3 regions of the Paenibacillus sp. LT-B23 genome follow, and region 3 is predicted to be linked to each of the others. Evidence: riboswitches for the same ligand, from Rfam matches in the RefSeq annotation. Region 3 holds a riboswitch; each other region holds the start of a gene.
The links. A riboswitch is a leader RNA that binds a small molecule or an ion and turns the genes downstream of it on or off. The one in region 3 is predicted to bind glycine.
Positions count from the first base shown of each region.

Region 1 (10,881 bases), on a different contig from region 3:
TGGATAATGGGGAGGACTATTTGGCTCGCTCGAAATATTTTTCAGTGGACGGGTGCATTATTATTGCTGGAGATGAAGTGGAGAAGAGCGTTTTTGATCTCGACGCCAGCCCCATCCCCTGCATCGGTGTCGATATTGAACTAACCGGAGCCAGTTCCTGCTACATTATGTCCGACAATCAGAAGATCTCAATGAAGGTTGTTGAGCATTTTTACATGAATGGCTACCGCGATATGGGTTTTATAGGCATTGAACGCCCATCCTTGGTTATTAAAGAGAGAGAAGAAGCCTTTATCACTTCACTAAAACGGTTTAGTCTTGATGTCAGACCTGAATGGATAGTGTATGGTAAGGACTACGCGGCGGAAGATGGATACCAGATAGCGAAGGCATGGATACAGCAAGGAAATTTACCAAAGGCTATTTTTGCGGCTACCGATCTGCTTGCCTTTGGTGCCATACGTGCTTTCAAGGAGAGCGGCTTGAAAGTACCCGAAGATATTGCTGTGGTGGGATGTGATGATATAGAAGCCTGTCGTTATACCGACCCTCCACTGACTACTGTAAAACAAGACAAACAAAAAATAGGCCGTCTAGCCGCTATGGTGCTGTTTGACCTGATGAATAAACAAATGGAAACGAAATGTATTAAAGTAGAGCCGGAACTAGTCATTCGTAGCTCCTGCGGAGCCCGGCAAAATTGGAACCATACGCTGGTCAAGGGTTAACACACACCAGCCTCTCAGCGGTTACCACTGGACGTGTGTCCAAATCCGTACCCGGTAATTGGGCTAATAACACATCAGTATTACATGAACTGTGACCCGCAAGATGGACACTTTGAAAAAAATGTTCAACTTGCGGGTTTTAATCAGAGTAACAACATGGGCCTAAAAAAAGATGACTCCTGATCAATTCAGAAGTCATCTTATTGCTGCGCATCGTTCAGAAGAGACCCTTCGTTTAAGCTATTACTTGTAGGCCATCGTCGCGTTCACGGCCTTTTTCCAGCCCTCATACAAACTGCTGCGCGTTTCTTCATCCATAGCGGGGGCAAAAGATCGCTCCACCCTCACACGCTTGCGCAGTTCATCCATGCTCTTCCAATATCCAATCGCCAAACCTGCCAGACATGCGGCTCCCAGTGCTGTCGTCTCATGGATCACTGGTCGCTCTACTGTGGCATCGAGAATATCGCTCTGGAATTGCATCAGAAAATTGTTCAGCACGGCTCCTCCATCCACCCGCAACGTCTTCACGGCAATGCCGGAGTCAATTTCCATCGCTGCAAGCACGTCCTTCGTCTGGTAAGCAAGTGCCTCCAGTGTTGCACGGATAAAATGCTCCTTCGTGGTGCCACGTGTCAGGCCAAACATCGCTCCACGCACCTCACTATCCCAGTATGGACTGCCCAGGCCAACAAAAGCTGGTACCAGATACACCCCTTCCGAAGAGGGAACGCGGGCTGCATAGGCTTCACTGTCTTTGGCTTCACGGAACATGCGCAGACCGTCACGAAGCCACTGAATCGCCGAACCCGCTACAAAGACACTCCCCTCCAACGCATATTGCACCTTGCCTTCCTCCAGCCCCCAAGCGATGGTCGTAATAAGTCCGTGCTTGGACTCCACCGGTTGATCGCCCGTGTTCATCAGCATGAAGCAACCTGTGCCGTAAGTATTCTTGATCATCCCTTTTTCGTAACAAGCCTGACCAAATAGAGCCGCCTGCTGATCACCCGCTGCGCCTGCAATCGGTATATTTTGACCAAAGAAATGATAATCCACCGTATGTGCATATACCTCGGAAGAAGGCCGTACCTCAGGCAGCATGTTTTTTGGCACACCGAGAATGTCCAACAGTTCTTCGTCCCACTTTAGCTCATAAATGTTATACATCAGTGTTCTGGCTGCGTTGGAATAGTCGGTCACATGCGCCTTGCCGCCGGATAGCTTCCAGATCAGCCACGAATCAATCGTACCGAACAGCAAGTCGCCTCGCTCTGCCTTTTCCCGCGCACCTTCTACATGATCCAGTATCCACTTCACTTTTGTGCCTGAGAAATACGGGTCAATCAACAGCCCTGTTTTACTGTGGAATAGCTCCTGATGCCCTTGCTGCTTCAGTTCCTCGCAGATCTCGGAGGTTTGGCGCGACTGCCATACAAGTACGTTATACACAGGAAGTCCTGTATTTTTGTCCCACACGGCTACCGATTCACGCTGATTGGTAATGCCGATAGCGGCAATTTGGTTCGCTTTTACACCGGATTCGGATAGACAGGATGCAATGACCCCAAGAATGGAACTCCAGATTTCATTCGCATTCTGTTCTACCCAGCCGGGATGAGGAAAGTATTGCGGAAACTCCCGCTGAGCCGAGTACACCACATCCCCTTTACTGTTAAATAAAATCGCTCTTGAGCTTGTCGTTCCCTGATCCAGTGACAAAATATATTTTTCCATCGTTGGTCTCTCCCCCTGTAATCCGCTCATTTTATGCTGTTATTTTATTAGCTTTATAACTTTTATAAGTACGGCTGAAACGAAAGGTAATCATAAGTACCACTACAATCATACCCAACACAATCCAGAAAGCTGGAGTCATATTCCCTTTAAATACGGTCTGGTAAAACAACCCTCCGAAAGAGCCCCCCAGCAACGGACCTACAATTGGCACCCAGGCATATTTCCAGTTAGATGTGCCTTTACCGGGAATCGGAAGCAACCAGTGCACAAGACGCGGGCCCAAATCTCTAGCCGGATTAATAGCATAACCTGTCGTCCCGCCCAAGGACAAGCCGATACTGACAACCAGAAAACCCACAATAAGTGGTTTCAGTCCCTCAGTAAAGGAGTTGGCACCGAATGACTGCAAAGCAAGAACAAAGATGAAAGTACCTATCATTTCACTAAGCACGTTGGCGAACGGATGATCCATAGCCGGTCCTGTAGCAAATACACTGAGTTTGGTTGCTGTGTCCTCCGTCTCTTTCCAGTGGGGTAAATAATGCAGAACCACGATCACGGCACCCGCCATGGCCCCAAGAAGCTGTGCTGTAATATAGCCCGGAACATCCCTCCACGGAAAAGCTCCCTGAAATGCAAGCGCCAGCGTCACCGCCGGATTCAAATGTGCTCCGCTGATCTGGCCAACCGCATATACCGCAACGGCGACCGCGAGCCCCCATCCGAATCCGATCACAATCCAGCCAGAGCCGTGGGCAAATGATTTTTTCAGGGACACCCCTGCGCACACTCCGCCACCTAGAGCAATAAGGATCATTGTCCCTACGAATTCGGCTGCGTATGGCGACATACAACCTACCTCCTCAATAGATCAACCGATTTTTAATCGCTTTCACCGCGCACAAAAAAAGAAAAGCCATCACAAACCGCCCCCTGTGCTCTTGCATGGGATGTCTGCGTGGCTCTCTTGTCTCCGTCACGATTATTAACTTAAATTTGATATTATATAAGCTTGTAAGCGATGTCAACTGCGGATTTACGTTTTCTTATGTACTAAAATAATCGTTGACCGTGTCAGATTTCCCGATTTATGATGTAAAAAATGGGCAACCCAGTTTTTGGGTATATGACCAAACTCATAGTTATGAGCTAGAAAGCGAAAGGAAAGAGATCCGCTTTGCGGTTCTTTTTTGTTGTCCAGTAAGAATTTCAGGATGGTACGACGCTTCCAAACTCGACGAAGAAGGGAAGAATGTTATGCTGAAATTTCTGCAAAAAATCGGCAAGTCGTTAATGCTTCCAGTAGCCACACTACCCGCCGCAGGGATTTTACAAGGATTGGCTCTGATTAACTATGAAACGGATATACCACTTGGTTCCGCAGTGGGCGGATTTCTGAATCATTATGTCACTCCTTTTCTGAACGAGGGGGCGGGTGCTGTCTTCGGCAATCTGGCGTTAATTTTCGCCATCGGTGTTGCTATTGGCCTGGCCGGGGATGCTGTAGCCGCACTATCAGCAGTCATTGCCTACATGGTGCTGACCCGCATTTTGGCGGCAGTACCGGGCATATTTGCATATATCCCGGATGACGTCAAACTGGACATGGGGGTATTGGGTGGTATTTTTATCGGCGGATGGTCTGCTTTTCTGTTCAAAAAATATCACAGCATCCAGCTTCCAGATTGGCTCGGTTTCTTCTCGGGCAAACGTTTCGTCCCTATGATCACGGCCTTCACGACCATGATTCTGGCCATTCTGCTCGGTATGATTTGGAGTCCAATACAAGACGGGATTGCAGCCTTCGGCAACTGGATTGTCGGCTTTGGCGGAATCGGGTCGATGGTATTCATGATCGCTAATCGGCTGCTGATTCCGCTCGGTTTGCATCATGTATTGAACGCTATCGCGTGGTTTCAAATCGGTGACTACACCAATGCGGCAGGCGAGGTCGTTCACGGTGACCTGACGCGTTTCTTCGCAGGCGATAAATCGGCAGGAATGTTTATGTCCGGCTTCTTCCCCATTATGATGTTCGCTCTGCCTGCGGCTGCCCTCGCCTTTATTCATACGGCCAAACCGGAAAAACGTAAAGCGGTCGCTTCCATCTTCATCGGTTCAGCGCTGGCATCGTTCCTGACCGGAATTACCGAGCCCCTCGAATTTTCCTTTATGTTCGTAGCACCGTTGCTTTACGGCATCCATGCACTGCTTACAGGTCTGAGTGGCCTGATCATGTACCTACTGGATGTCAAACTCGGCTTTTCTTTTTCAGCAGGACTCATTGACTATCTGGTCAATATGAAGCTCTCCACCCACCCATGGCGAATGATCCTGGTCGGGCTTGCTTTTGCCGTCATATATTACTTCCTGTTCCGATTCATCATTCTCAAATTCAACCTAAAAACCCCTGGGCGTGAAGACGATGCAGAAGACAGCCTCATGCCTGACACTAACGAACCCAAACCCAATGATAAGGCGGGTGCCACATCCAACAGTCAGTCCAGTCATGCAGGCAAGGTGCTGGCCTATCTCGGCGGTTCGGACAATATCCAAAGCATCGATGCGTGTATCACACGGCTGCGTCTCGTCGTCAAAGACGACAAAGCGGTTAACGACCAAGCTCTCAAGCAGCTCGGAGCGTCGGGAGTCATCAGGCTTGGCAGCGGTACGGTACAGGTTATTTTCGGTACGCGATCCGAAATTCTGAAAGATGAAATACAACGGTTGATGTAGTAAGTTCAGGTTCGATAAGCTCTTGAATTTCTCCGCCGCTTCTTTACACAAAAAGGGTATCTCTTCAATCATCGAGATACCCTTTATGATTGCCGTCAATCTGCCAATAACTTAGATACACCTAAATTATAGTGTCATATACACGATGTTACATGTATTGTTTATTTTTAAGCACTTATCTTAGCGATTGGTGCTGTGCGCTCCTTTCTGTCTCAGAAATACCCCCTCAGCCCACACCTTTAACTGCGCAAAAGCAAAGACGACGCTGAAGGAACATGCTACAGTCGATAGATAAACCAAGAGTAGCCCCACGAAGAAAGGAAGCTGGCCTATCAAGTCACCAAACAAGCGCAGCACGATGACCAGAATGAACACATTCGCTGTAAAGGCTCGATACTCGTAAGTAGATAACCATTTGTAATAGGGAAGTGAACGGGAATTCACGCTAATCAGATGCCTTGCGACGGCTTCAGATAAATCAGATTTCCGAAGGACATATCCTCAAATCCAAAACCGAAAAATTCGTGATTTGTCCAAATGAGAATAAGCAGCATTACCGGAATGAGTATGAACTGAATCCTGCGAAGCACTCCGTCGAACTGTTTCTTATATACCCAAGCGATTCCACCTAGTAAAGCATAAATAAAATAACTAACGAAAAAGCGGTCAAGGTAACGCAGACTAATCGCATATGCTCCTTGGAATACGAAGGTATCGTACATCCATAGCCACTCTCCGAAGATCACGAAGCTCACAATAAGCAGCGGAATGAACCGCTTAGGCTTAGCCAGATATTTGTAGCAGATGAAAATAAGGACTGGCATCAGCAATTGAAATTGCAACATCATCACCGTATACCAAAACTGTGATGATGCATTACCAAGCACAAATGACTCGATGAGTGTCCAGGAAATTGGAATGTGGCGCTCCCTATTCTACATCCTGCGTTCGCATTTCTCGGCGCATTCACCTTCATAGGAGCATCGAATGATTATTTATGGCCGTTAATCGTATTAACCGATGAGCGCAAATTTACGCTCCAAATTACGCTGTCCCAGTTAAACGGTATTTACCAAAGATTAGATTTACTGAGCCAGCTTTATCCTGCTCTATAATGCAAAAAGGGAGTGTTCTCCCAGCCTGTAATGCTGAGGGACACTCCCTTTCGTTATCCTGGCAAATGATCTTGCAGATTCAATATTCTTAAATTCGGATATATCGGACTTTACGAGCTGACTGTTTGTCCTTTTTCTTCTATGTCTATGGCTGCTCCTGCACTGGCACCTGCGAGTATTCCCTTTTTCTTGTTGGGATACAGGGAATCCATATAGGTACGGGTTTCTGCTACTACAATTCCCGACAAGCCAAGCAGTGCAATCAAGTTCGGGAAGGCCATCATTGCGTTAAAAATATCTGCCAGTAACCAGATCGCATCCAGCTTAATAAACGCGCCTCCGGCAACCAGCGCAATGAACAGATAACGGTACGGTTTAATCCATTTGACACCCAGCAAATATTCAACACAGCGTTCTCCGTAGTAGTTCCAGCCAAGCATCGTGGTGAACGCGAACATAATCAGAATGATTGTGAGCAGTTCTGCACCAAGCGGGAATGCGCTGGAGAAAGCTTGCTGCGTCATCAAGCCCGCATCGGTAGGACCGCTCCATACTCCGCTAACCAGCAGCGTTAGCCCGGTCATCACACAAATAATCATCGTATCTATAAACACACCTGTCATGGAAATCAACCCCTGCTCCGCAGGCCATTTGGTTTTGGCGGCTGCGGCTGCAATCGGTGCGCTTCCCAATCCGGCCTCATTGGCAAAAATCCCTCTGGCTACCCCGCTGCGCATCGCCAGCATAATCGTAGCCCCGGCAAATCCACCCGTCGCAGACGTCGTGGAAAATGCCGAATGCAGCACAAGTGCGAGTGCGGCAGGAATCTGATCGGCGAACCGAATCAGTACGATCATACAGATCAACACGTACAAGCCTGTTTTGAAAGGGACCACTTTGGTCGATACCTTGGCAATGCTCTTGAGTCCTCCAATGGTAACGAGTCCCGTAAGGGTAGCAATAATCAATGCCGTTACAATTGGCGGAACACCGAAGCTGTTTTCGGTTGAGGATACAATCGCTTTGACCTGAGGAAATGTTCCAATCCCGAACAGCGCTACCAGCATCCCGGAAAAAGCAAACAGCATCGCCAACGGTTTAAAGCGGCGTCCAAGCCCTTTTTCAATATAATACATCGGGCCGCCGGAAAATTGTCCATTCCGATCCTTCACCCGGTATTTTACTGCAAGCACACCTTCTGCATATTTCGTCGCCATCCCGAAAAAGGCTGCAACAACCATCCAGAACAGAGCACCCGGTCCGCCCAGTTTTATCGCTGTCGCGACGCCGACAATACTTCCTGTACCTACTGTAGCCGCCAGCGCCGTACTCAGGGCCGCAAAGCTGCTGACATCCCCGCTACCTTCATTTGGGGCCTTGCCGATCAGCTTGATCGCCAGAGGCAGGCGGAAAACCTGCAACATTTTCAAACGTATGGTCAGCCACAGACCTGTTCCCATGACGAGAATGATCAGAGGGGCACCCCATATCCAACTGCTAATTGTCTCTAACACATGTACCAAATTCATTTCAACCCGCTCCTCCAGCATATTAAAAAACAAAAAAGAGTCAAATCCGCTGATTCGACTCCTGGAGAGGTTAAAGGCACGAAAAAATACAACCATCTTGTGCAGGATTCAGCCACTAACAGCTCATAAAAAAGCCTAGGGCATACCCTGTCACAGGTTATTCGCGTCTCTGTCCTTTTGCCTGAGAGTTTAAGCAGATGATATCTGCGGTGCACCTTCGGCGCCCAATTAAGGGTCTCTCCAGAGTTCTGTCCGTTTACGGTCCCGCTTGTTGCTGTTATCAGCCCAAGCACCTGAGAGTTTTGCCCCTTCGGTCGGAACTTACGTTCCATCTCCCGCAAACATCAACCAGACATATGAAATTGTTTTTTATTATACAGAAAACTTTCAGCTTTTTACAAGTGAAAAATTTGTGAAGTCGTTTGGTTATCTTAAGATGAGCCTATAAAATAAAGGCGGGCGCAGCCAAATTCATCCTCATGATGTTCTCTGCTGCACCCGCCCCCAGGCCATATTGGGTTATATTCAGTTAGCTTGAATTACAGTTCTTCGCCGTTAGTGGCAATTACATTTTTGTACCAGTCAAAAGAATCCTTCTTGGATCGCTTCAGTGTTCCATTACCGTCATCATCCAGATCAACATAAATAAACCCGTAACGCTTGGACATTTCGGAAGTCGACATACTCACAAGGTCGATAGGTCCCCAGCTAGTGTAACCAATCAGATCCACACCGTCCGCAATCGCTTCCTTCATTTGTGCGATATGCTGGCGCAAATAATCAATGCGATACGTGTCGTGAATGGAGCCGTCTTCTTCCACCTTGTCATATGCACCTAAGCCGTTTTCCACGATGAACAGCGGCTTTTGATAGCGGTCATATAATGTGTTCAGCGTAACACGCAGGCCGATCGGATCAATCTGCCAGCCCCAGTCAGAGGATTGTAAATACGGATTTTTCACGCCGCCAATCAGGTTCCCCGCTGCCTTCTCGCCTTCCGGTCCTGCAGAGACGGTCAAGGTCATGTAATAGCTGAATGAGATGTAATCGACCGTGTTGTTTTTCAGAATTTCGGCATCGCCGGGTTCTGTGTGCAAAACAATATTATTTTCTTCAAAATAACGGTTCATATAATTTGAATATTCCCCACGGGCATGTACATCCGTAAAGAACAGATTCATCTGGTTTTCATGCTGACTTTTCAGCACGTCCTCCGGGTTACACGTATGTGCATAGCTTTCCATACGAGCCAGCATACAGCCGATTTGAGAGCCCGGAATAATCTCATGGCCTCGTTTTGTCGCCAATGCGCTCGCCACAAACTGGTGATGCAGGGCTTGATAGATCGCTTGTTGCTTGTTATCTACACGGTCAATGACCACACCGCCACCTGTGAACGGACTCATCGTCATCACGTTGATCTCATTAAAAGTCAGCCAGTATTTCACTTTATCTTTATAACGTGTAAATACCGTCTCTGCATAATTTACGTAGTGCTGTATGACTTCGCGACCCAACCAGCCATTATATTTATGTGTCAGACCTAGCGGTGTTTCATAGTGGGACAATGTCACAAGCGGTTCAATGTTATACTTGCGCAGTTCATCGAATACATTGTCATAAAATTGCAGGCCGGCTTCATTCGGCTGTGCATCATCGCCATTCGGGAAAATACGGGACCAGTTAATCGACATACGAAACACTTTAAATCCCATTTCCGCAAACAAAGCGATATCCTCTTTATAATGATGAAAGAAATCTACGCCTTCACGTTTTGGAAAACGCGCGTTTACCTTACCTGCCAAGACATCTTCAAGCCGCTGGGACGAAATGTCCATAGCATGATCGTTTGTTCGTTGATCCTTGGGAATATAAGCTATCACATCCGCACTGGACAGTCCTTTTCCATCTACGTCAAAAGCGCCTTCCAATTGGTTGGCTGCGGTTGCCCCGCCCCACAGGAAATTCTTCGGAAATCCTTTTACAGTCTTGGTCATAATATAAACATCTCTTTTCTTAGTTTATATGTTAATACTTGTGGAGCATTCCCGTCAGGTGTTGCAATGGAAATCCCCCGCTTGCTGTGTTCACAACATTAACGTTTCAGGCTTTGTCCGTTCGTGCTGATGACTTCTTTGTACCAATGGAACGATTTTTTGCGGTATCTTTCCAGTGTGCCTGAACCATCATCATGACGGTCTACGTAAATGAAGCCATAGCGTTTTTTCAGTTCAGCGGTAGATGCGCTCACCAGGTCAATACAGCCCCATGAAGTGTAGCCCATCACTTCTACGCCATCGGCAATGGCTTCGCCTACTTGTACCAAATGGTCGTTCAGGTATTGGATACGATAGTCATCCTCAACTGTCTTTTCTCCTTGCTCGTTCGTGATGAGCTGATCGACAGCGCCCAGACCGTTTTCCACGACAAACAGTGGTTTTTGATAACGGTCATAGAACATATTCATCACATAACGCAGACCTTGCGGGTCAATCTGCCAGCCCCATTCGCTTGCTTTCAGGTACGGGTTGGTCACACGGCCGATCAAATTGCCTTCGCCGCCTTTTTTGGAATTATCGGCTGTTTCGCATGTGCTTACATAGTAGCTGAACGAGATGAAATCCACGGTATGCTTGAGAATTTCTTCATCTCCCGGCTCCATGTGAATCTCGATGCCATTCTCTCTAAAGTAACGCTTCATGTAGCCAGGATAGCTTCCTCTCACATGAACATCGCCAAAGAAGTAGTTCTTTTGCTCATAATCCATCGTTGCGATCACATCGTCCGGGTTGGGAGTCAGTGGATAGGTTGGCATACTGAGCACCATACAGCCGATCTGAGCATTTGGAGCAAGCTCATGGCCAACTTTTACAGCCGTCGCACTAGCTACAAACTCGTGGTGAATGGCTTGATACAGGTCTTGTTTGCTCAGTTCCTTCTTCGGTGTGTAAATACCGCCGCTCATAAAGGGTTCTTCCAAAATCGAATTGATTTCGTTGAAGGTCAGCCAGTATTTTACTTTATCCTTGTAAC
Region 1 covers NZ_JBSQBM010000013.1:116,841-127,721, reverse strand. Annotated here, with positions in the region: gene ACWXW9_RS17540 (LacI family DNA-binding transcriptional regulator) at 1-728, shown strand, start outside; gene glpK (glycerol kinase GlpK) at 972-2,465, opposite strand; gene ACWXW9_RS17530 (MIP/aquaporin family protein) at 2,497-3,318, opposite strand; gene ACWXW9_RS17525 (PTS transporter subunit EIIC) at 3,726-5,204, shown strand; gene ACWXW9_RS17520 (hypothetical protein) at 5,385-5,648, opposite strand; gene ACWXW9_RS17515 (hypothetical protein) at 5,654-6,052, opposite strand; partial or broken gene ACWXW9_RS17510 (carbohydrate ABC transporter permease) at 6,119-6,277, shown strand; gene ACWXW9_RS17505 (alanine/glycine:cation symporter family protein) at 6,430-7,848, opposite strand; glycine riboswitch at 8,008-8,102, opposite strand; glycine riboswitch at 8,120-8,196, opposite strand; gene ACWXW9_RS17500 (glycoside hydrolase family 1 protein) at 8,388-9,845, opposite strand; gene ACWXW9_RS17495 (glycoside hydrolase family 1 protein) at 9,944-10,881, opposite strand, start outside.
Region 1: it holds a riboswitch for glycine, as region 3 does, so the genes downstream of both, ACWXW9_RS17505 (alanine/glycine:cation symporter family protein) here and gcvT (glycine cleavage system aminomethyltransferase GcvT) in region 3, are expected to answer to the same signal.

Region 2 (10,881 bases), on a different contig from region 3:
GCACATATGGCGGATAATACCGAGGTCGTGGCTGATGAACAAATACGTCAAATTAAATTCCCGCTGCACATCCTTCATAAAATTAAGCACCTGTGCCTGAACGGACACATCCAGCGCTGATACCGGCTCATCGGCAATGATCAGCTTTGGATTCAACGTGAGCGCACGTGCAATGCCGATCCGCTGCCGCTGTCCCCCGGAAAATTCATGTGGATATTTGTAGGCCGCATCGGCGTTCAAGCCGACCTTTTCCAGCAGCGTCTGAACTTTTCGGCGTTCCTCCTCACTACTCAGCCTTTCGAAATTCCGCAACGGCTCAGCGATGACATCCAGCACACGCTTACGCGGATTGAGCGAGGAATACGGGTCCTGAAAGATCATCTGAATGTCTCTCCGCAGCGGATGGAGGTTGTTACGGCTCAGGGCCGCAAGGTCCTTTCCTTTAAAAAGAATCTGTCCACTCGTCAGCTTATTTAGACCGATGATCGTCCTTCCTGTAGTCGTTTTTCCGCAGCCGGATTCTCCAACCAGCCCGTACGTCTGACCCGCCTCAATGCTGATGGACACACCATCCACCGCTTTTACCTGATCGACCACACGCTGGAAGAAACCACCGCGCACCGGATAATGGACTCTCAGATCATTTAGCTCCAGCAGTGCCATGAGCAGCTTCCCCCTTTGCCTCGTCTTCAAAATGAAAATGCTGATAACATGTACAGCGGACCCAATGCCCGGGAGAAACCTCACTTAAAAGGGGATGATCCTCATGCGTTTCATGCTGAATCCAGGGGATACGTGGAGCAAAGCGGCAGCTATTGCGGGGAATATCCTGCAAGGAAGGGACGATTCCTCCGATGACGTGCAACGGTTCTCCCTTGGTATGCGATCCCGGCATGGATGCGAGCAAAGAACGCGTATACGGATGCTGGGGCTGTCGGAACAATTCAAAAACATTGGCGCTTTCCACGATTTCTCCGGCATACATGACCACCACGCGGTCCGCCACCTCTGCTACAACGCCAAGATCGTGCGTAATCAGGATAATGCCGCTTCCAGTCTCCTGTTGAAGCTGCTTGAGCAAGTCGAGAATTTGAGATTGAATGGTTACATCAAGCGCTGTAGTCGGCTCGTCTGCAATAATGAGGGAAGGACGACAAGCGATGGCAATCGCAATCATCACACGCTGCCGCATCCCCCCTGACAGCTCATGCGGATACTGGTCGTATACACGTACGGGATTCGGAATATCCACACTCTCCAGCAATTCCAGCACACGTGCCTTTTTCTGCTTCGTAGAGAGGGTCGTATGATAATCGAGGTTTTCCTCAATTTGCTTACCAATGCTCATTAGCGGATTCAGTGCTGTCAGCGGGTCCTGAAAAATCATGCCGATGCCTGCTCCGCGGATTTTGTTCATTTGCCCTGTGGAGAGACGATTCAGATCCGTGCCTTTAAAAAGAATCTGTCCCTCCACGCGGGTACGCTCCAGATCATGCAGTTGTGCTATCGAAAGCGCCAGCGCGCTTTTGCCGCAGCCGGATTCCCCGACCACAGCCAGCACCTCATTGGGGTTGACCGTCAGATCGAGATGGTCAACTGCGGGGTAATATTGATCCTTAATGCGAAAAGATACCGTTAACCCTTTGATCTCCAACACCGGCTCGATACTCAATGTGTGTGCTTCCTCCGTTCTCCATGGCCTTGTCCTGCTTATGCACGCCACGCTTGATGTTAAACCTCTCATCAACATTACATACCGATTTAGTCGGAATAATTTGAATTCATCCTATCACCAGTATATGGATATATCAATTAAGATTAGACTATCATGATCATTTAAAAAACCAATGATTCAGCAGCAGCGCGACCTTTCTGGCACAAAATGTAATGAAATAACCAACCACAGGTTAATTTTCAGCGCAAAAAAAGCCGCCTGACCCCCTTAAAGGGATCAAGCGACTGGCTGGTCCAGCTCAAATTGTACTCTCTTCGTTAGTTACGAAGCCGCTCCATAGGAGCCGGATTTGAACGTTCTTGGATCGTACCATTTGTAGCCCGCTGCCGGAGCAGCCCAAGGCTCAGGCTGCGGTTCCGTGGAAGCCGCAGGCTCCTCAAACGGTAGTAGCTGTGTTGGCTGGTCCAGCGTCAGGCCCGCCACATCGGACAGCTTCGTATAGTCCTGCTTCCATGCGAGCCATTGGACCGTCTGTACCAGGAAGGTGGAATCGTCCACTTCCTTGAATCCATCGTACGTCTTCTTCGACTGTCCGTTTTCCTCACGTACATATTTCGGCGTGGCATCCTCAACTGGCGAAGAATCTCCGATAAACGCTGCCTTGCCCTGACCTACCTTGGCTACAGCAGCATAAGGTCCTTCAGCACGACCCCCGCCGTTATAGACACCCTGGTCCACGGCATTGCCCCATTTTTTCGTGCCTGTAGGGATATAAGCGATTCCTTTCGCCTTGGTCGGGTCAATAATCGCCAGTGTAGAACCAGCATGCATTGCAATCGAACGTACACCCTTCGTAATGCCAAAGGATTGATCTGCCGCTACGATATCCGTAGCGTTCACGTCACCAAGTGCATTGTAGCGGAAACGAACGCCAAAGTTCGTCGCCAGCCAGTCGGAACTGGTTAATCCCTGCATAGCTGGTGATGCAGCTTCTTCTGTAGTCATGCCTTTGGCCGGATTGGAATAGGCTCCACGGCGGTAGCCGTTCATAACCTCGGAGGAATCCCAACGGTTTTTGTTCCGGTCAGCGTTATAGTGGTCAGAAATGAAGAAGACGCTGCCTCCATTCTTCACATATTGCACCAGTGCGGCCTGCTCGGATGCCTTAAAGGCAACATTGGCTTCACCAATGATGAACACATCGTATGGACGCAGCTTGTCGTACGTTATAGCCTGCTCTCCATAGGTAAAAGGAATGGAACGGTCCAACTGGTCCACGGTAAAACCTGCATTACGCAGTCCGCCCGCAAAATCGGAAAAGGCTCCATCAATAACCCAATCTGCTGCTCCGGCTGTCTGTGCGTGCGTATTATCGAACAGCACTTTTTTGCCTTTTCCATCCGGTAATGTCGTACCGGGTTGACCCGGGGTACCAGGATCAGGTTCGCCCGGATCACCAGGATTTCCAGGCTCGCTTCCGCTTACCAGCTCCACAGCGCTTGGGCTTTTCACGCCGCCAAAATTGTTATAGGCACCGAGCGTACCCGTCACGCGAATTTTACTGCCGATCAGCTCAGGATGGCCTGACAGCCCGAATGGTCCTCTATACGCGGATGTCAGTTGTACATTTAACAGATTAGACGTATTGCGTTCACTCGCCTGATCCGCAATCAGTACGTTAAAATCGTTTGCAAACGGGGCAGAGAAATTAGCTGTTTTCGATCCGGTGGCATGTCCGACGACGTAGCCTTCTACCGTCACCGTACCTCCGCTGCTTTGACGCTGAAGCGCTTCCGCTACCGTCAACGAGCCCTCTGCCTTGACCTGGCCGAATGGAACGAAGAGTCCTACCAGCAGTGATACGATTGCCGCCAGATGCAGCATTCCTTTTAAGCGTGAACCTGTGAACCGGAAACCTTTTACCATACGTAAATGTCCCTCCCATTATTCCATAAATTAGCTTGTCCTCTATCAGATTAGCTATTAACCTTCTAATTCCTTCCTGTTTTCATCCATAATTATGTAAAATTTAATCTTTTTTATTGAGAAGGTACCTGATTCTGTAAAATTCCAACCTGTGATTGACACTGGGCATGGCATACATTACGCTTAGGAGGAATTGTTGAACGGTATACGCGAATGAAGATGACGGGAGAGCCTGTCCGGGAATCACATCCGGCAGCACCGAAGGAGCAAGACGTCAGCACCCGGCTGGCGGATAATCTCTCAGGTCCATGTATCGTCATCTGACGCAACTCTGGAGAGAGCGCAAGCCACCCAAGGGGTAAGGCGGTATACACCGCACGAAACTCTCAGGTAACGAGGACAGAGATAAGGGAAATTTCCTTATCCTGTCCTTTTTTGTGCTTACATGCTGCGTCAGCATTAGAAACCGTCACACCCGTGCAAAAGCGCGGCAGCACCATATACTATGGTATTCAAACATACAGGGGGCCACACCATGCGTTTCAAAGATGTATTTTCCATTATCGGTCCGGCTATGACCGGACCCTCCAGCTCACATACCGCTGGCGCGGTGCGGCTCGCACGTGTTGCCAGGCACTGGCTCGGTGCGCAACCTGACCGTGCCCGCCTGACGCTGTACGGCTCATTTGCCGATACGTACAAGGGACACGGCACAGACCTGGCACTCATTGCCGGACTGCTGAATTACGATACAGACGACTACCGGATTCCGGATGCGGAGCAATGTGCAGAGCAGGCCGGGATGGAAGTAGAGTTCGCTGTCAGCGGACTGCCCGCCCCCCATCCGAACACGGTCCGCTTCGAGCTATGGAAAGGTGAAGACCAGCGCACGCTGCTAGGCTCCTCCATCGGCGGCGGAAACATTCATGTCCAGCAGCTTAACGAGTTCCGGGTCAATCTGACTGGAGAGCTGCCTACGCTGGTGCTTCTTCACTCGGATAAGCCCGGAACATTGGGCGCGGTGACTTCGGCGCTGGGTGCGGCTGACATTAACATTGCCTACATGCACGTGGATCGCAAAGGCCGGGATGGCGAAGCGCTCACTGCTATTGAAACCGATAGCCCCGCTTCTGCTGAATTAATTGCCGAACTGCGGGCTTTGCCTCATATGTATGAAATCAAAATGATTAATTTGAAAAAAGGAGCTGAATCCGATGCGGTTTAGCCATCTGCATGAATTAGGTGCCTTGTGCGCCGAGGAATCCACTACGATTGGTCGCCTGATGATCAAGGAACAGGTACAAGAGACGAACACACCGGAGGAAGAAATCTTCCGCCAAATGTCTGATTATTATAAAGTCATGAAGGAAGCCGTTCATCGCGGGCAAACACAGGACACTGTATCCCGCAGCGGATTGACGGGCGGCGACGGCAAACGCCTGGCGGAATATTTGCGTGCAGGGGAAACCTGCTCTGGCGATGCCTCGGCACTCGCCATGGCGTACGCCCTCTCCGTGTCGGAGGTCAATGCGTCCATGGGTCGCATTGTTGCCACGCCTACCGCGGGTTCATGCGGGGTCATCCCCGGCGTGTTCATCAGCGCGCAGGAGCGGTTCGGCTGGGATGACGAGCATATGGTGCGCGGACTGTTCGCCGCTGGGGCGATTGGCTACGTCATCGCCAACAATTCCTTCATCTCCGGTGCGGAGGGAGGCTGTCAGGCCGAGATTGGCTCAGCCATCGGGATGGCCGCAGGCGCTATGGTCGAGCTGCGCGGCGGTACGCCAGAGCAGGCCATTCATGCAGTGGGCCTCGCGCTCAAGAACACGCTCGGCCTGATTTGCGACCCCGTCGCCGGGCTCGTGGAGATTCCGTGCATCGTGCGCAACGGGCTGGGAGCCGTGACCGCGCTTGCCGCTGCGGATATGGCTCTGGCGGGTGTGCGCAGCGCCATCCCGTCTGACGAAGTCATCGACGTGATGCTCGAAGTCGGCAGCGCGATGCCATCCAAGCACCGCGAAACCGCCAAAGGCGGCCTGGCCCAAACGCCGACCGGCAAGCGTCTGACGGAGTCGCTTACGCGCAACATACCAGCCAAGAAGGATAAGTCATAGCTTCTAAGCGGTAAACCTCCTCCCGCATGTAGATCGGGAGAGAAGCTGCCGTCTGGCCAGCCACATGAAGGTGAAAAGGTTGCTCGACACTTCCATTTTATCAAAGAACGGTTTTTTTATGATTTTAGAAGGATTACAGAAGCTTTTTTCGCTTAAAGCAGCGGAGAGGACGGAACGATTGTGGAAAAGCGGAAGCGGTCGCCTTTGTGCCCGGATTTTCACCGCTAAGGGGAATAGAAAAAATCTGGTCACAACAGCGATTGGAACAACGGTCCGTTCGCGAAGCGTCCATCTGAGTGCCAACGAATATCCTTCTCTAAAGCAAAGGAGCGCCCCATTGCCATTTCCATGGCTTTTGGGACACCCCTTTTTTCTTACTGAACGTTCACCTGTACCTTCGTCGTTTTACCTGCATATTTCACCGTAATGACAGCTTTACCTTTACCCTGTGCCTTAATGCTGCCGTCTTTAACTGTAGCAACAATAATTCGGGATGAGGACCAGACAGCCGGCTTGGATACATCCTTCTCCGACTCATCCTTATACGTAGCTGTAGCCGTAACTTTAGCTACCTGTCCTACTTTCAAATTCAGCGAGACTTCGTCAGTTTGCAAATATTTAAGCGTATCGACATCCACCGGTACGGTGATATATTTCCCGCCGAACTTCGCTTGAATATTGGTTTTACCGTAGCTTACTGCGGTAACCTGGCCCTTTTTGACCGTAGCTACCTTATAATTGAGCGTTTTCCATTCAGCTTGGGCCGTAACGTCTTTTTCTTTGCCATCACTGGATTTGACCACAATTGCGATGGTTTTTTGATCTCCGGATTTAAGCGATAACGCGATAGCATCCGCCTCAATATGTTGCGCCACATCCACTTCTACTGTAAATGTAATGCTTTGCTTGCCATAAGAAGCTGTAACAGTAGCCTTACCACTGCCATTCGCTTTGATCAAGCCCTCGCTAACCTCGACCACTTTCACATTGCTGGTAGTCCAGGTGGCATCCTTGGTTACATCTGTTTTTGTACCGCCACTCTTGACGCCTGTTACTTTCAACTGCTTCGTTTCCTGGGCACCAAGCGCAATCACGCGTGTGTCTGTTTCCAAACGGTCTACGAGACCGACTTGTACATTAATGGTCAGCTTTTTGCCATTATAAGTGGCTGTAACAACCGCCTTCCCCGCTGCTTTACCTGTAATTGTACCTTTGGATACCGAAGCAACATCTTCCGCACTTGAAGTCCATTCTGCATCCTGTGTAACATCTTCCTTACGACCATCTGCATAGGTAGCAGTCAGAGTCGCAACATAGTCCTCATTAATATCAATCGTTGCCGTTTTGGAGGACAATGCCAGATCACCAGGCACATTCACAGATACCGTCGCTGTGACTGTTTTGCCGCCATAAGAAGCAGTGATCGTAGCCTCACCTGTTTTATAGCCCGTTACCTCACCCTTACTGACAAAAGCAATATCTTCATTGCTGGATTTCCATTCTGCCTTATCCGTGATATCTTCTTCCGTACCTGTTACGTACGTCGCGGTTAGCTTGAGCTTCTTGGATTCCTTGGCATTCAGGCTCAGCTTGTCCTCGCTCAAATCCAGATATCTGGACGTTTCCACGTCTGCCTTAATCGAAACCGTCTTATCGCCATACTTCGCGGTCACCGTAGCCGAACCCGCTCCAATCGCCATAATCGTTCCTTTGGTCACCGTCGCAATTTTTTCGTCGCTTGTGGACCATGTGGCTTTATCCGTGACATCCGTTACCGTTCCATCCGGGTACACCGCAGAAACCTGTACTTTTTTGGATTCATCCAAACGGAGAAAAATATTGGATTCGCTGGCTTTCAGCTTATTCGTTTGATCCACATCCACCGAAATGGTAGCAGACATCGTACCGTATTTACCAGTAATCGTCGCTTTACCCGCGCTGTAGCCCGTAATCGTGCCTTTCAGCACATCCGCCACGGCTGCATTGCTTGAGCTCCAATCGGCGGACTCTGTAACATCCTGCACCGTTCCATCGGGGAAGGTCGCCGTCAGTTTAACCTTCTCGGTATCCTTCAACAAAAGGGAAACTTCTGATGAACTGACATCCAGACGTTTAACCTGTTCTACCTGTACAGCAATCGTTACGTTCTGTTGACCGTATACGGCTTTAATATTGGCTGTACCTGCTCCCTGAGCGGTCACCAATCCGTTAACAACGGTTGCTACCTTTTGATTATCCGAAGTCCAAGTCGCATCACCCGATACCTGAGCTGTCGTGTTATCACTGTAAGTCGCTGTCAGATCGACCTGTCCTGTACCGCTTGAACGCAAGCTCAGGCTTTGGACACTGGATGTCAGTGCCTTAACCTTTTTCGTTACATGCACCTGAACCGATTGTATCTTATCTTTATAGGTCGCAACCACAGTTGCTTCCCCTTCGCCCTTACCTGAAACCGTACCGTTATATACCGTAGCAATAGCAGTATTATCACTTTTCCAATCCGTGCTTACAGTTACATTTGAAGTCGTCCCATCGGCATAAATAGCCGTAGCCGTCAACGCAGCCATATCTCCCTGCTGCACAGTTACCTCGTTAGAGGAAAGGACAATCTTGGAAAGCACCGGATCAGCTGCGGATGCAAACCCTGCGTATGATGTAAAACTTGAGATCAGGATGACCAACGCCAAGAAACCGGACCATCTATTCTTCAAAATCTAATTCCCTCCCATTTCGAAACTTAAAATTAAGGATTTCGCAAAATCCTTATACCTACTTTTTATGTCGACATGTGGAAAAGAATAGTTTAGGCTTTAAAGGAAATTTGGTCCTTATTAACTAGAATCGGTACTGACAAGGATTAAGCCGTTACATATAACCTCACTTTTACAAACAGCTGTAAGCTGCTGCACGAAGCCTCAAATGATGGTATTCTTCCATATTCGGGAATAGCTGATGCATATAAACGACCGAGAACTGCTCGCTTGGATCTATAGAAACCCAAGTACCTGCTACTCCCGACCAGCCAAATTCTCCAATAGAGCTGTTTGCATGCCCAGCCGCTTTATCAATTAACGTGCGCACGCCCAGTCCGTAACCATAACCTGTATGATATGAATTCGTAAAATCGGATAATTGGGCTGTATTCAGATGATTAGTGCGCATTAAATCAATTGTTTTTCTCCCTAATAGCCTCACACCGTCCATCGCACCGCCATTTGATAGCATTTGTGAAAATGTGAGGTACTCTTTAACTGTCGAATACAAACCTGCCCCTCCACTTTCATATACAGCGTCTGGCTGATGATGCTCATCCAAGAAGCCCTCAATTTTTTCAAGCTCACCGGTGTCTGTCCGTTGGTAAAAAGAGGCCATACGCGATTCAATATCTCCACGATAACGGTAGCCTATATTCTTCATTCCAAGCGGATCAAAAATCTCATCCTTTAGGAATTGTCCTAATGGTTTTCCTGAAATGACTTCAATAAGACCTGCAACAAGATCATGTCCATATCCGTATAACCATCGTGTTCCCGGTTCAAAGGCAAGCGGAACTTCAGAAAGCGCTTTAATCTCTGCGCGCAGATCATATTTCCCCTGCTTTTCCCTTAATGCTGTAATGACCTTTTGCATAGCTTTTCCTGTATCTGAATACTCGGAAGCGTAAGGAAGCCCCGCACTCATATTGAATATATGCTTAATTAAAATGGGGTTTTCCGCCTTATCCATGTAGGTGTGTCCGTTAGGAGCGGTTTTAAATACATGCGAATTACGATATTCAGGTAAATATTCATACAAAGGCTCATTCAACAAAAATTGTCCGCGTTCGTACAGCATAAGTGCTGCCGCACATACAATAACCTTTGTCATGGAAAACAAGCGATACACAGTATCTTCAGTGATTGGTTTTCGAGCTTCCAGATCAGCATATCCGTGATACCCTTCATACAACACTTGGCCATTTTGTGCAATGGCACAACCACAACCTGCTGGCCCATTCGCTACGAATTGTTGCAGTAACTGATCTACCTTTTCAAAACGAGACATATTCATTCCTCCTGTTTTTGCTCTCAAAAGAAACAAGCTTTCCCTCGCTCTCCAATTTCCTGTACCAACAAGCCCAACCTGAATTACTTGTAAGCGCTTATCCCCCACATTTATTTTAACGGTAAACCCAGTAAATACAAAGATTATTTGTCATAACCAAATGGCTTTACATTAACAGCTCGGCCACCGTTTCTTTCCAGCGATGGATCACCGATTCCGGCTCCTTGAGACGAACCGTGACACCTGTCAAGATATCCGCATATTGAGCAGAATCCTCTCTGGCTGCAAAAATCCGTGCCGCAAAACGCTCGCGTACATGCTTGGCCCCGGGCAAAGCCGGCAGGTGTTCCAGCGACAATCGGACATAATGCGCCTTCCCGCCGATGAACACCGCGAGCGTCGCCTTTCCGGTACGAATCATGTTGCCCGTCGTAGTCGTGCCTGGCCACAGTGCCAGACGCAGATTTCCCTCATCCAGCGCTACAACCTCGCCCACGCTAACCATTGCAATATGCGGCCACTGGTCCTCCGTGACCGTCAGCAGCATCATCGCTTCATGCTGCTTTTTTTCCAACCCCTTGCCATCCAGCAGCGAGAACAGCTCCTTACCGATCCTTGGTGTCTGCATGAAGTATAATCCCCTTTACATTTGGCCTATATCTTCAAAGTACCATAATTTACGGCTGCTTACGAACGACCCTGTACCCGCTCTGGAATAGGAGGGACATGGGCGGCATTCGGAATATCTTGGGGGTTCACCTTGAACGCCGATTTATACTTTGCCGGATCAGTAATGCTATCCGGTTCCGAGGTGCGCCATGTGAACATACATACAGGACACAGCAAGACCTCCCAGGCGCCTTTCACTGGCGAACGGGTAACAACCTCCGAACGATTAGATTCACAACGGGGACAAATATGCATCTGTCAGCACTCCTTTAATCTTTCTATATTTTCAAAAATATTTAACGAAGCATATGGCTCAGCTTTTTTTCCCATTCCGCTACACCCAGCGGAGAATCGAGCGGCTGCGAATAATGGCCTCTAATATCCGGTGCTATGGGTGTCGTCGCATCCAATATCATTTTGTGCGTCATACCTGCCGGATCAGAGCCAGGGTCA
Region 2 covers NZ_JBSQBM010000009.1:15,488-26,368, reverse strand. Annotated here, with positions in the region: gene ACWXW9_RS12725 (ABC transporter ATP-binding protein) at 1-663, opposite strand, end outside; gene ACWXW9_RS12720 (ABC transporter ATP-binding protein) at 641-1,672, opposite strand; gene ACWXW9_RS12715 (DUF6359 domain-containing protein) at 1,997-3,601, opposite strand; glycine riboswitch at 3,815-3,927, shown strand; gene sdaAB (L-serine ammonia-lyase, iron-sulfur-dependent subunit beta) at 4,137-4,826, shown strand; gene sdaAA (L-serine ammonia-lyase, iron-sulfur-dependent, subunit alpha) at 4,816-5,715, shown strand; gene ACWXW9_RS12700 (Ig-like domain-containing protein) at 6,090-8,426, opposite strand; gene ACWXW9_RS12695 (serine hydrolase domain-containing protein) at 8,599-9,759, opposite strand; gene ACWXW9_RS12690 (pyridoxamine 5'-phosphate oxidase family protein) at 9,926-10,387, opposite strand; gene ACWXW9_RS12685 (non-oxidative hydroxyarylic acid decarboxylases subunit D) at 10,447-10,683, opposite strand; gene ACWXW9_RS12680 (non-oxidative hydroxyarylic acid decarboxylases subunit C) at 10,725-10,881, opposite strand, start outside.
Region 2: it holds a riboswitch for glycine, as region 3 does, so the genes downstream of both, sdaAB (L-serine ammonia-lyase, iron-sulfur-dependent subunit beta) here and gcvT (glycine cleavage system aminomethyltransferase GcvT) in region 3, are expected to answer to the same signal.

Region 3 (10,881 bases):
AATTAGGGCTTTGGACCAAAACAGCCGCCGTCTGTTCCGATATGGCTGCCGCTAATGCTTTCACGTCGGTTATACCGTTTACACAGTCGATCTCCACGACATCCAAATCCAGCCCGCGTGCATAGGCGGCCAACACCTGACGTGACTCCGGATGGACGGTCCGCGATACGATAAGCTGCTTGCGGCGGGTGGCAGCGGCAGCTAATGAGCCTGCTTCTGCCAGCGCAGTCGCTCCATCATACATGCTGGCATTGGCTACAGCCATGCCTGTTAATTCGCATATATACGATTGGAATTCGAAGATGGCTTGCAGCTCGCCCTGGCTTACCTCCGGCTGATAAGGAGTGTAGGCCGTATAAAATTCCGAGCGCGAAGTGATATGCTGGATGACAGACGGAATATGATGATCGTAAATCCCTGCGCCGAGAAAGCTGGCGTGCGTGTCTGTATTGGCATTTTGCCCGGCCAGTCCTGATAAGTGGCGGGTTAAGGCTCTTTCGTCTAACCGAGAAGACAGGGGCAGCTCCCCCTTATACCGGATCGCCTCAGGAATATCGCTGAATAAATCGTCGATGGACGATGCGCCGACCACGCGCAGCATTTCAGCTTGATCCTGCTCGGTCATAGGAAGATAACGATGCTGTTTCATTGGGTCTGGCTCCTTTCAACCAACAAGATCGTAAAAACGTAAAATGATTAACAAATGATTAATAAACGATTGCCAACTGGGCAGCGGTTAGTAACTTATCACGATAGTTATAGTAAGACGAGCGTTTAAATCAGTGTGGACGTTTATAAAAGGGTGTGGCTACCACCTCGGCGCGCAGGCGCTTGCCACGAATCTCGACCTCCAGCGGCGTGGATAGGGAACTAAAACGACTGTCCACCAGAGCCAAACCCAGATTACGTTTTAAGGTGGGCGACTGGGTTCCAGTTGTGACCTCGCCAATTTGCTGTCCTTCCGCGAACACGGGGTAATGGGCACGCGGGATGCCACGGTCAAGCATTTCCAGTCCGATCAGCTTGCGTGGAATACCTTGTTCTTTCTGACGTTGCAGGGCCTCTCTGCCGATAAAATCTCCCTTATTCAGCTTGACAAAGAAGCCTAAACCAGCTTCCAGTGGCGAAATGGTAGCGGACAACTCCTGTCCGTACAGCGGTAGCCGCGCCTCGAAGCGCAGCGTATCCCGGGCTCCAAGTCCGGCGGGAACCAGACCATACGGCTCACCGATGCGAAGCAATCCGTCCCACACTGCCGGTGCATCCGCTGCGGGCACATAAAATTCAAAACCATCTTCCCCCGTGTAACCGGTGCGGGAGACGAGTGCTTTTGCCCCGAACAATTGCACATCCTCATTGAATCGGAAGGATGCCAGCTTCGTAATGTCCGTGTCTGTCATTGCTGCGGCAATACGAGCAGCTTCAGGTCCTTGCAATGCCAGCAGTGCTACCGCATCTGATACGTTTTCCAGATGAACGGATGCAGGAGCATGACGAAGCAGCCAATCCCAATCCTTGTCAATGTTGGAGGCATTCACAACGAGCATGTAACGCTCCGGCCCTTTACAGTAAACAAGCAGGTCGTCTACTACACCTCCATCCGGGTAACACAGGAGCGAGTATTGGGCTTGACCTGGCTCCAACTGACTGACATCGTTCGTCGTCACCTGTTGCAGAAATGCTTCGGCTTCCTGGCCCTCGACCAAGAATTCACCCATATGCGATACATCGAATAATCCTGCACGTTGCCGGACGGCCTCATGTTCCTTTTGAATGCCACTGAACTGTACAGGCAGCTCCCAGCCGCCAAAATCAATGCAACGAACCCCCGACAGTGTGCTGTAGGATGAATGCAGCGGCGTTTTTCGCAAGTTAGTCATTTTTCCACTCCTATCCGGTGTGATCGGCTAAACAAAAAGACAGGCCGAAAAAAACGTATGGACGGCAGTCCACACACTTTTTTTCAGCTCTGTCCTTGATACCTGAGAGTTACCCCGGTGCGTACCAGGTTTCCCCTTGGGTGATCCGCCTGTATGGCGAATGCTCTCCAGAGATGCGTCCGGCAGAGGTCCTTTTGCCTGAGAGATTCACCTGCGGTGCAGGTTTACTCCTTCGGCGCTACCCTTGGATCAGCTATACGTCATCCGGTGCTGCCGGTTGGTTACAGCTTGATCCGACTCGCTTGCTGCCTTGTTTTACAGGTGGCAACAGCGATGCGAGTGTTGGCAGTCTCTCCCTCCACGTTCATCCGCGTTTACAATTATTAGGTGTTTCCAAAAGCACTTGTTATAACCCATTAATACGCAAATTTATTCGAAATGTCAACAAAAATGTCATGAAAAACATTATTAAAAACATTTTATTCATAAATAAGGATATGTAAGCGTTTGTTATAATCTGTCGTATTTTTAGTTAGAAAGATATATGGAGTAATGTGAAATATTTTTGTTAGTATTATTGACATCATAGTTCTAGTTGTCATAATCTTAACCTGTCATAGATGGGTAGGCGAAACGATGTAATCCATATGAAAGCGAGGCGGAGCAGGATGAGTGAAGTGAAGCAGCAATTGTGGTACACGGAAGAACATGAATGGGTTCAGCGCACAGAGGATGGAACGGTACGAATCGGTATTACGGACTTTGCACAGCATCAACTGGGCGATATCGTTTTTGTGGAGCTGCCTGGAGAGGGAGCAGCGATTGAGCAGGGGGCGGAGATTGGTACTATTGAATCGGTAAAGACAGTATCCGACCTGTTCGCTCCAGTAACGGGAACGGTGTTGAAGGTGAATGAAGCGCTGGAAATTACACCTGAGCTGGTAAACGAATCGCCCTACCAAAAAGGCTGGATGATCGAAGTGGAGCTTGGAGGAGATGTAGAGGAAGCATTAAGCAAGCTGCTGTCTGCGGATCAGTACGAGCAGTTGACTGCCAATGAGTAATAATGGGGCAATGTAGATTGGATAATTGAATAAGGGCGGCGTTTGTCCGCTCGATTTTGTATAAAAATAGTCGCGATGAATTGGCATAGCGGCTATTTTTGCTGTCTTTTTTTACAAACGTAATTACGTTCTTTTCTCTTGTTTAGAGGATAGACCTCATACATAAATTGTACCGATGACAGGATGGTTTTTCGACTAAATACTCGTGTTACAGGCCATATTAAGAGGAATTATGCAGAATGATTTCGCGCCTGTTTATCTTAAATTTAAATGTTGTCATCAACGTTCATGACGAAAGTACGTTTTCATTTCGTTGATGAAGATAGCGTTGTCATTTAGTATGAATTTTAAGAAAAGGTAGTGATGCTTATTACCTGAGTATTTTGCAGCAATCCCAAGAGCGATTTCAAATTAGCAATAGATAGATCGAAACGGTTTAGTTCGTCTATCTATTGTACTTTCGAGCGTTGGGAATCGAATGATGCAAAATGCTGACCTATAAGGAGGATATGAATATGAGCACAGTGGACACAAAGTCCAGTTCAAACGGAGGAGCGCGCGTTGCCGTACAGCGTTTTGGTCGTTTTCTCAGTGGTATGGTTATGCCCAATATGGGGGCCTTTATCGCGTGGGGATTGATCACGGCACTCTTTATTCCGACCGGATGGTTCCCAAATGAGGGGTTTGCACAACTGGTTGATCCGATGAAAAATTATTTGCTGCCGCTGCTGATCGGTTATACGGGTGGCACAATGATTCACGGACAGCGCGGAGGTGTGATCGGGGCCATTATGACGATGGGTGTCATTGTCGGGTCGGACATTCCGATGTTCCTCGGCGCGATGGTAGCTGGTCCGCTAGCTGCATGGATATTGAAGAAATTCGACAAAGCGATTGACGGCAAAGTTAAATCAGGCTTTGAAATGCTGGTCAATAACTTCTCGGCAGGGATTATCGGGGCGATTTTAGCGTTGCTTGCCCATGTGGCAATCGGCCCGGTAGTACAAATCATCAGTCAAGTGTTGTCAGCAGGGGTACAGTTCCTCGTGAACGCAGGGCTGTTGCCGCTCGTCAATCTCATTATTGAGCCCGGAAAAGTATTGTTTTTAAACAACGCGCTGAACCACGGAGTATTGAGTCCGATTGCGCTGGAGGAAGCTTCAAGAACAGGCAAATCCGTTTTGTTCATGCTGGAATCCAACCCTGGACCGGGGCTCGGTATTTTGCTGGCTTACTGCCTGTTTGGTAAAGGTTCTGCGAAGTCGTCGGCTCCCGGTGCGGTCATCATTCACTTTTTCGGCGGGATTCATGAAATTTATTTCCCTTATATTTTGATGAAGCCGATTCTGATTCTTGCTGCTATAGCAGGGGGCATGGTGGGAACGTTCTGTTTCATGCTGACAGGTGCCGGACTGGTTGCAGCTCCTTCACCGGGCAGTATCATTGCTTATTTCCTGATGACGCCAAAAGGTGGATATTTGCCAATGCTGAGCGGTGTGATCGCTGCTGCGGTCGTATCGTTTGCTGTTGCTGCTGTGTTACTCAAGACAGGTAAGCAAAAAGAAGAGGATCTTGAGGAAGCGGCATCCCGCATGAAGGATATGAAAACTCAAAGCAAGGGTGCAAGCGAAAACGCTACTGTAACGGAAGATAACCGCGAAGCTGATCGTGCTGCGGAGATTGCCGAAGTTCAAACGGTCAAGGATAAATCAGATGTGAACAAGATCGTCTTTTCCTGTGATGCAGGTATGGGCTCAAGCGCTATGGGCGCCTCGATTTTACGCAAAAAAATGAAGCAGGCGGGTGTGGACGTTACAGTAACGAACACGGCAATCAGTGAGATTCCGCAGGATGCAGATATTGTCATTACGCAAAAAACGTTGACAGACCGGGCTAAAACGGTAGCTCCGAATGCCGAGCACATTTCCATTGACAATTTCCTGAAGAGCCCTGAATACGAAGCGCTGGTGGAACGTCTGAAATCCGATTCTTAATCCACCGTAGTAGTCAGGCCGCCTGTGTGCAGTAGGTATGTTCTGCGGAGGGGATGAGCTTGGGAAGGAACGGTATGCGCTTATGAATATTACGAAACGACAACGTGACATCGTGGAATATCTTCTGGAGCAGTCCAAAGAGGTAACTGCCGGGGAAATTGCCGAGAAGATCAATGTCAGCACAAGGACAGTTCACCGGGAACTCAGTGCAGTCGAGCATTGGTTAGCGGCTCATGAGGTAAAGCTGGAGAAAAAATCAGGGATTGGAATCTATGTGGATGCCGACTCAGATCAGCTTGTATGTCTGCGGGAGCAATTGATGCATACGAAGTCGGACGAATATTCGGCTGAGGAAAGAAAGATCGTGGTTCTCTGTATGCTGCTGGATACACAGGAGCCGATCAAGCTGCTGGCGCTGGCTTCTGATTTGAAGGTTACGGTAACTACTGTCAGTCATGATCTGGACGAATTGCAAGACTGGATCGGGGAACGGGGACTCGTGCTTGTGCGCAGACGCGGGTACGGCGTCGAGATTACAGGCAGGGAGACAGACAAAAGACGGGCGATTTCCGAGCTGGCTCTCGAAAATTTGGACGAATCGGATCTGTTTTCCAGCCGAGAAGAACCCCGCCCCTTAACGCGTGTCGCCGATAAGCTGCTGGAGATGATTGGCAGAGAGAACCTGCTGACCGTGGAAAATGCCCTCTGGCAGCCCCATGAGAAATGGCTGGAAAACATGGTGGAAAGCAAATATATGGAGCTGCTGATTCAAATTTGCGTTTCGTTGGCACGTTTGCGACTCGGATACGTTGTGGATCATCGTCTCTCGTATTCGAAAACGGATTCGGATGAGAATGTCGTGCTGCGTACAGCTATGGTGGAACGCATATGCACAGAGTTGTCAGAGGCGCTGGATATTGAATTTCCGGAGCCGGAACGATCTTATTTCAGAATGCTGTTTCGTGATGCCGAGGATCATTCTACCCGGCTACTGCCGTTGGATGATCTCGTACTGTTGGAGTCGGTTCATGAGTTGATTCGTCGCGTGGAGGAAGAGACAGGCACGCCATTGGCAGAGGATCGGGTTCTGCGTGAAGGACTGATTGCACATATGGCTCCGGTACTCAAACGTCTGAAGGAAGGCAGATCCATCCGTAATCCCCTGCTTCAGCAAATCCGCAAGGATTACGGCAGCTTGTTCGACTCGGTGAAGAAGGCTGCGGCGGACATGACAGAAATGGAAGTGCCGGATGAAGAAATCGGATTTCTCGTCATGCATTTCGGCGCTTCGCTGGAGCGGCTACGGCAATTGCGGCGGGAGGTGCGTGCCATCGTCGTCTGCACGAGCGGCATTGGATCATCCAGGCTGCTGGCTACAAGGCTCGCCAAGGAGCTGCCACAGATCAAAATCGTGGATAGGGCCTCATGGTACGAGGCAGCGCGGATTCCGAAAGAGGATTATGATCTGATCATTTCGACGGTGGAGCTACCGCTTGAACCGGATCGTTACCTCAAGATCAGCCCGTTGCTGACGCAGGAGGAGAGTGACCGCCTGCGTCATTTTATCCAGCATATTACACTCAAGCATCCCCATAATCAGCAGCAGGAACAGGCCGTTCAGCCCGGTCAGGGCATGGAGTGGCTCACTGGGCTGCGGAAAAGTCTCGAGGAAATTGTACACATTGTGCAGCAATTTCAAGTGTATCCGCTGGAAAATCAGGGGATGGATATACGGGCTACCGTACAGGCTATCTGCATGCTGGAGGCGGGGCGGGGAAACGTCACAGAGCCTACTGCCATTGCTGCACAGCTCATGGAGAGAGAGAGCCAAGGGAGTCAGGTTATCCCTGATACCTCCATTGCTTTAGTCCATACGCGTAGCCACTATATCCGCCAGCCTTCGCTTACCTTGTATAAGCTGGCAGAGCCACTGCTGGGGGATGCAGGCGAACAGGTAGATTGCGTGCTGCTTATGCTGGGACCTCGCGAGCTGCCGAGAGAAAGCTTGGAGGTATTGAGCGAGATTAGTGCATTACTGTTGCAGGAAGACATGGTTACGCTACTGAAACACGGCAGCCGTGAGCATATCGCCAATTATATATCGAGTGAACTGGCTGAATTTTTTCACAGTAAATTAGGGACAGGGAGGAACCTACCGTGAGCATTATGACGATAGACAAAGTAAAAATGAACGCAACCGCCAAAAACAAATACGAGGCGATTCGCATGGCTGGACAAATCCTGCTGGATGCCGGACATATTACAAGTGAGTACATTGACAAGATGCTGGAACGCGAGGAGATCGTGTCTACCTATATCGGGAACGGGCTGGCTATTCCTCATGGCACGAAGGAATCCAAGACGTTCATTCAATCGACAGGAATCTCGATCATTCAGTTCCCGCAAGGTGTGGATTTTGGGGAAGAAAAAGCATACATGGTGATCGGCATCGCAGCACAAGGCGGCGATCATATGGAGATTTTGACGAGTATCGCTGTGGTGTGTGCGGAGGAAGAAAATATGGAGAAACTTCGCAACGCAGTGACCCCTCAGGAAATTATGGATCTGTTCGAAAGCGAGATGGAACTATGAGAGCCGTCCACTTTGGAGCAGGGAATATCGGTCGCGGCTTTATCGGATTGATTCTGTCGCGTGCAGGCTATGAGGTTGTCTTTTCGGATGTTAACGACACCCTTGTATCCGAGTTACGCCGCCGCAAGCAATACACTGTAGAGCTGGCGAATGATACCAAGGATACGGAGATGGTCACGAATGTAACCGCGATTGATGGCAAAGATGCAGCGGCTGTAGCAGACGCGGTAGACCACGCTGATCTGGTAACGACTGCGGTGGGTGTCAGCATCCTCAAGCATATCGCGACAGGCATTGCCGAGGGGATTAAGAGGCGGGTAGAGCGTGGCGCAGCGCCGCTACATGTGATCGCCTGCGAAAATGCAATCGGAGGCAGCGCCCAACTGAAAGAGCATGTTTTTGCGCTACTGGATGAGGCGACTCGTGCCAAGGCAGAGGCTTCGGTGTATTTTCCAAATGCTGCTGTAGACCGGATTGTGCCGATCCAGCATCATGAGGACCCGTTGCATGTCCAGGTAGAGCCCTTTTACGAGTGGGTGGTGGATCGTTCGCAAATGGCCCCTGACCATGAAGAGATTGAAGGTATCCTATACGTGCAGGATCTGGAGCCTTATATTGAACGCAAGCTGTTTACGGTGAATACGGGGCATTGTGTGGCGGCCTATCTTGGTTATAACGCGGGTTATGCTACCATTCAGGAAGCCATGAAGGATAACAAGGTGGTGGATTCGATACAAGGGGCACTGGAGGAAACAGGGGCGGTGCTTGTGAAGCGCTTCGGTTTGGATCAGGGGGAGCATAAGAAGTACATCTCCAAAATTTTGGATCGGTTCCGCAACCCTAATCTGACAGACGAGGTCACTCGGGTCGGACGTTCACCGTTACGGAAGCTGTCTCCCAATGACCGTCTTGTACGTCCGGCACTGCAAGCGGAGGATTATGGCATCCCGACGGATCATCTGGCGTTAGGAATGGCTGCTGCCTGTAAATTTGATATTGCGGAGGACCCCGAGGCAGTCGAGCTCCAGCAGGTGATCCGCAGCGAAGGACTGGGAGTGGCGCTCACACGCTATACATCCATACCGGCAGATCACCCGCTACACCGGCAGGTAATGGAGCAATATGATATTATAAGTTCATAAAACAACGAAATAATGCGCGTTATTTTCGATAATCCTCTTGAAGACAAAACATCCACATCAACATTAACGTGTTCTGTAGGGATGTGCTTCAAGAGGATTTTTATATGCGTGATTTACATCACATAACAACCTGTCTAAATTGGTTATATTGATAATGATTATCATTATCTACAAAACGGAGTCATCATCATATCTATTTAGGGAGGATTACAGTGAAACCGATCTATGTTACCTTAGGGTTTCTATTTTTGGCGCTTGGAGTGATTGGCGTGGTGGTACCGTTGCTGCCGACTACGCCGTTTTTGCTACTGGCAGCCTTTTTCTTTATGCGGGGGTCTGAACGGATTCACCAATGGTTTTCGAATACCTCTTTGTACCATAAGCATCTGGAAAGCTTCGTCCAAACGAGATCGTTGAAGCTGTCCACGAAAATCACGACTCTGGGATTGGCGTCAGCTATGCTCATTACCGGCTTTATTTTAACCCCCCCAGTGTGGGCCAAAGTGATTATCGCGTTGGTCATCCTCTTCAAATATTATTACTTTATATTCCGGGTCGGAACGGTGAGAGGCACTACAGGGGAAACTCCATCCCCGACTCCATCTGTAGCTGCACTTGCTGATACCACGAAGAAAAGGTCTAAAATGGTCGACAGCCGTCTGCTCGGTCTGGTGGAGCATTCCCGAAAATATATCGTTTTGAGTGTGCTTGTGCAGTGGATCGGTCTTTTGGGCAGTATAGCCGCTGTTTTGTCCATGTCCTTTGTTTTGCAACAGGCATGGATGGGACAAGTTACCCGTAAGCTGATTCTATCTGTGACGGCCATTGTCATTGCTGCGATTGTAGTCCGATGCTTGTGCAATTATGCAGCCAGTATGCTGTCCTATCGGGCCTCCGTGAATGCCAAAAAAACGCTGCGCTCGCAAATTTACGGCAAGCTGCTGAAGCTGGGGCCGGCGTATACGGATCATACCTCCACGTCGGGGGTTATTCAGGTTGCTGTCGAAGGAGTGGAGCAGCTTGAAACCTATTTTGGCAGATACATGCCCCAGTTATTTTACAGTCTGCTTGCACCCGTAACGTTGTTTATCACACTATCCTTTGTCAGCTTCAAGGCTGCTATTATTCTGTTGATCTGCGTTCCGCTGATTCCGGTGTCGATTATAGTCATTATGAGAATGGCTAAAAAGCTGTTTCGAAAATATTGGGGCAGCTATGTCAATCTGGGGCACAGCTTTTTGGAAAATGTACAGGGCCTGACCACGCTTAAAATATACGGGACAGACCAGGAGAAACATCAGGAAATGAACACGGCGGCCGAGGATTTTCGCAAAATGACAATGAAAGTACTGACCATGCAACTTAACTCGGTGGCAGTCATGGACCTTATCGCATTTGGCGGTGCCGCTGCTGGTGTTCTGGTCGCAGTGAGCGAATATTCGGCTGGTCATATCGGCTTGGCGGGAGCGCTGATTATTGTGCTGCTATCGGCGGAGTTTTTCATCCCGTTGCGCCTGCTGGGCTCTTACTTTCATATCGCCATGAACGGGATGGCAGCGAGTGACAAAATATTTCAAATTCTGAGTACAGAGGAACTGGTACAAGGAAAAGAAAGCATCGAGACTACCGATATTCGACTGGATCAGGTGAATTTTGCCTACGACGAAAGGGACACCCTGCGAAATATATCTATGGAAATTCCTCAGGGCAGTTTTGTTTCCATTGTCGGGGAATCTGGCTCTGGTAAAAGTACAGTAGCCGGATTAATCGTTGGTCATCATGAGGGTTATCAAGGAAGTCTGACCGTTGGAGGAACCGAGCTTGCCGCCATTTCAGAAGAAAGCCGCATGCGGCATATGACTTGGATCGGTTTCAACAGCTATATTTTCAAGGGTACGGTCGCAGCTAATTTGAAAATGGGCAATGAGCACGCGGATGAGGAACAAATGCTGGAAGCCTTGCGACAAGTAAAGCTGTATGACTTTGTTCTCTCACAGGGAGGGCTGGAAGTAGAGCTGGAGGAGCAAGGAGCGAACCTGTCAGGAGGACAACGCCAACGGATAGCGCTGGCAAGAGCGCTGCTGCATGATAGTAGCGTGTACATTTTTGATGAGGCTACCTCTAACATAGACAGTGAGAGCGAGGAAGGTATTATGGAGGTTATACATGCGTTGGCAGGCAGAAAAACCATTATTCTCATCTCGCATAG
Region 3 covers NZ_JBSQBM010000007.1:160,416-171,296, forward strand. Annotated here, with positions in the region: gene gcvPA (aminomethyl-transferring glycine dehydrogenase subunit GcvPA) at 1-649, opposite strand, end outside; gene gcvT (glycine cleavage system aminomethyltransferase GcvT) at 780-1,880, opposite strand; glycine riboswitch at 1,960-2,056, opposite strand; glycine riboswitch at 2,057-2,248, opposite strand; gene gcvH (glycine cleavage system protein GcvH) at 2,549-2,944, shown strand; gene ACWXW9_RS11115 (PTS mannitol transporter subunit IIBC) at 3,460-4,938, shown strand; gene ACWXW9_RS11120 (BglG family transcription antiterminator) at 5,021-7,099, shown strand; gene ACWXW9_RS11125 (PTS mannitol transporter subunit IIA) at 7,096-7,530, shown strand; gene ACWXW9_RS11130 (mannitol-1-phosphate 5-dehydrogenase) at 7,527-8,672, shown strand; gene ACWXW9_RS11135 (DUF454 family protein) at 8,885-10,881, shown strand, end outside.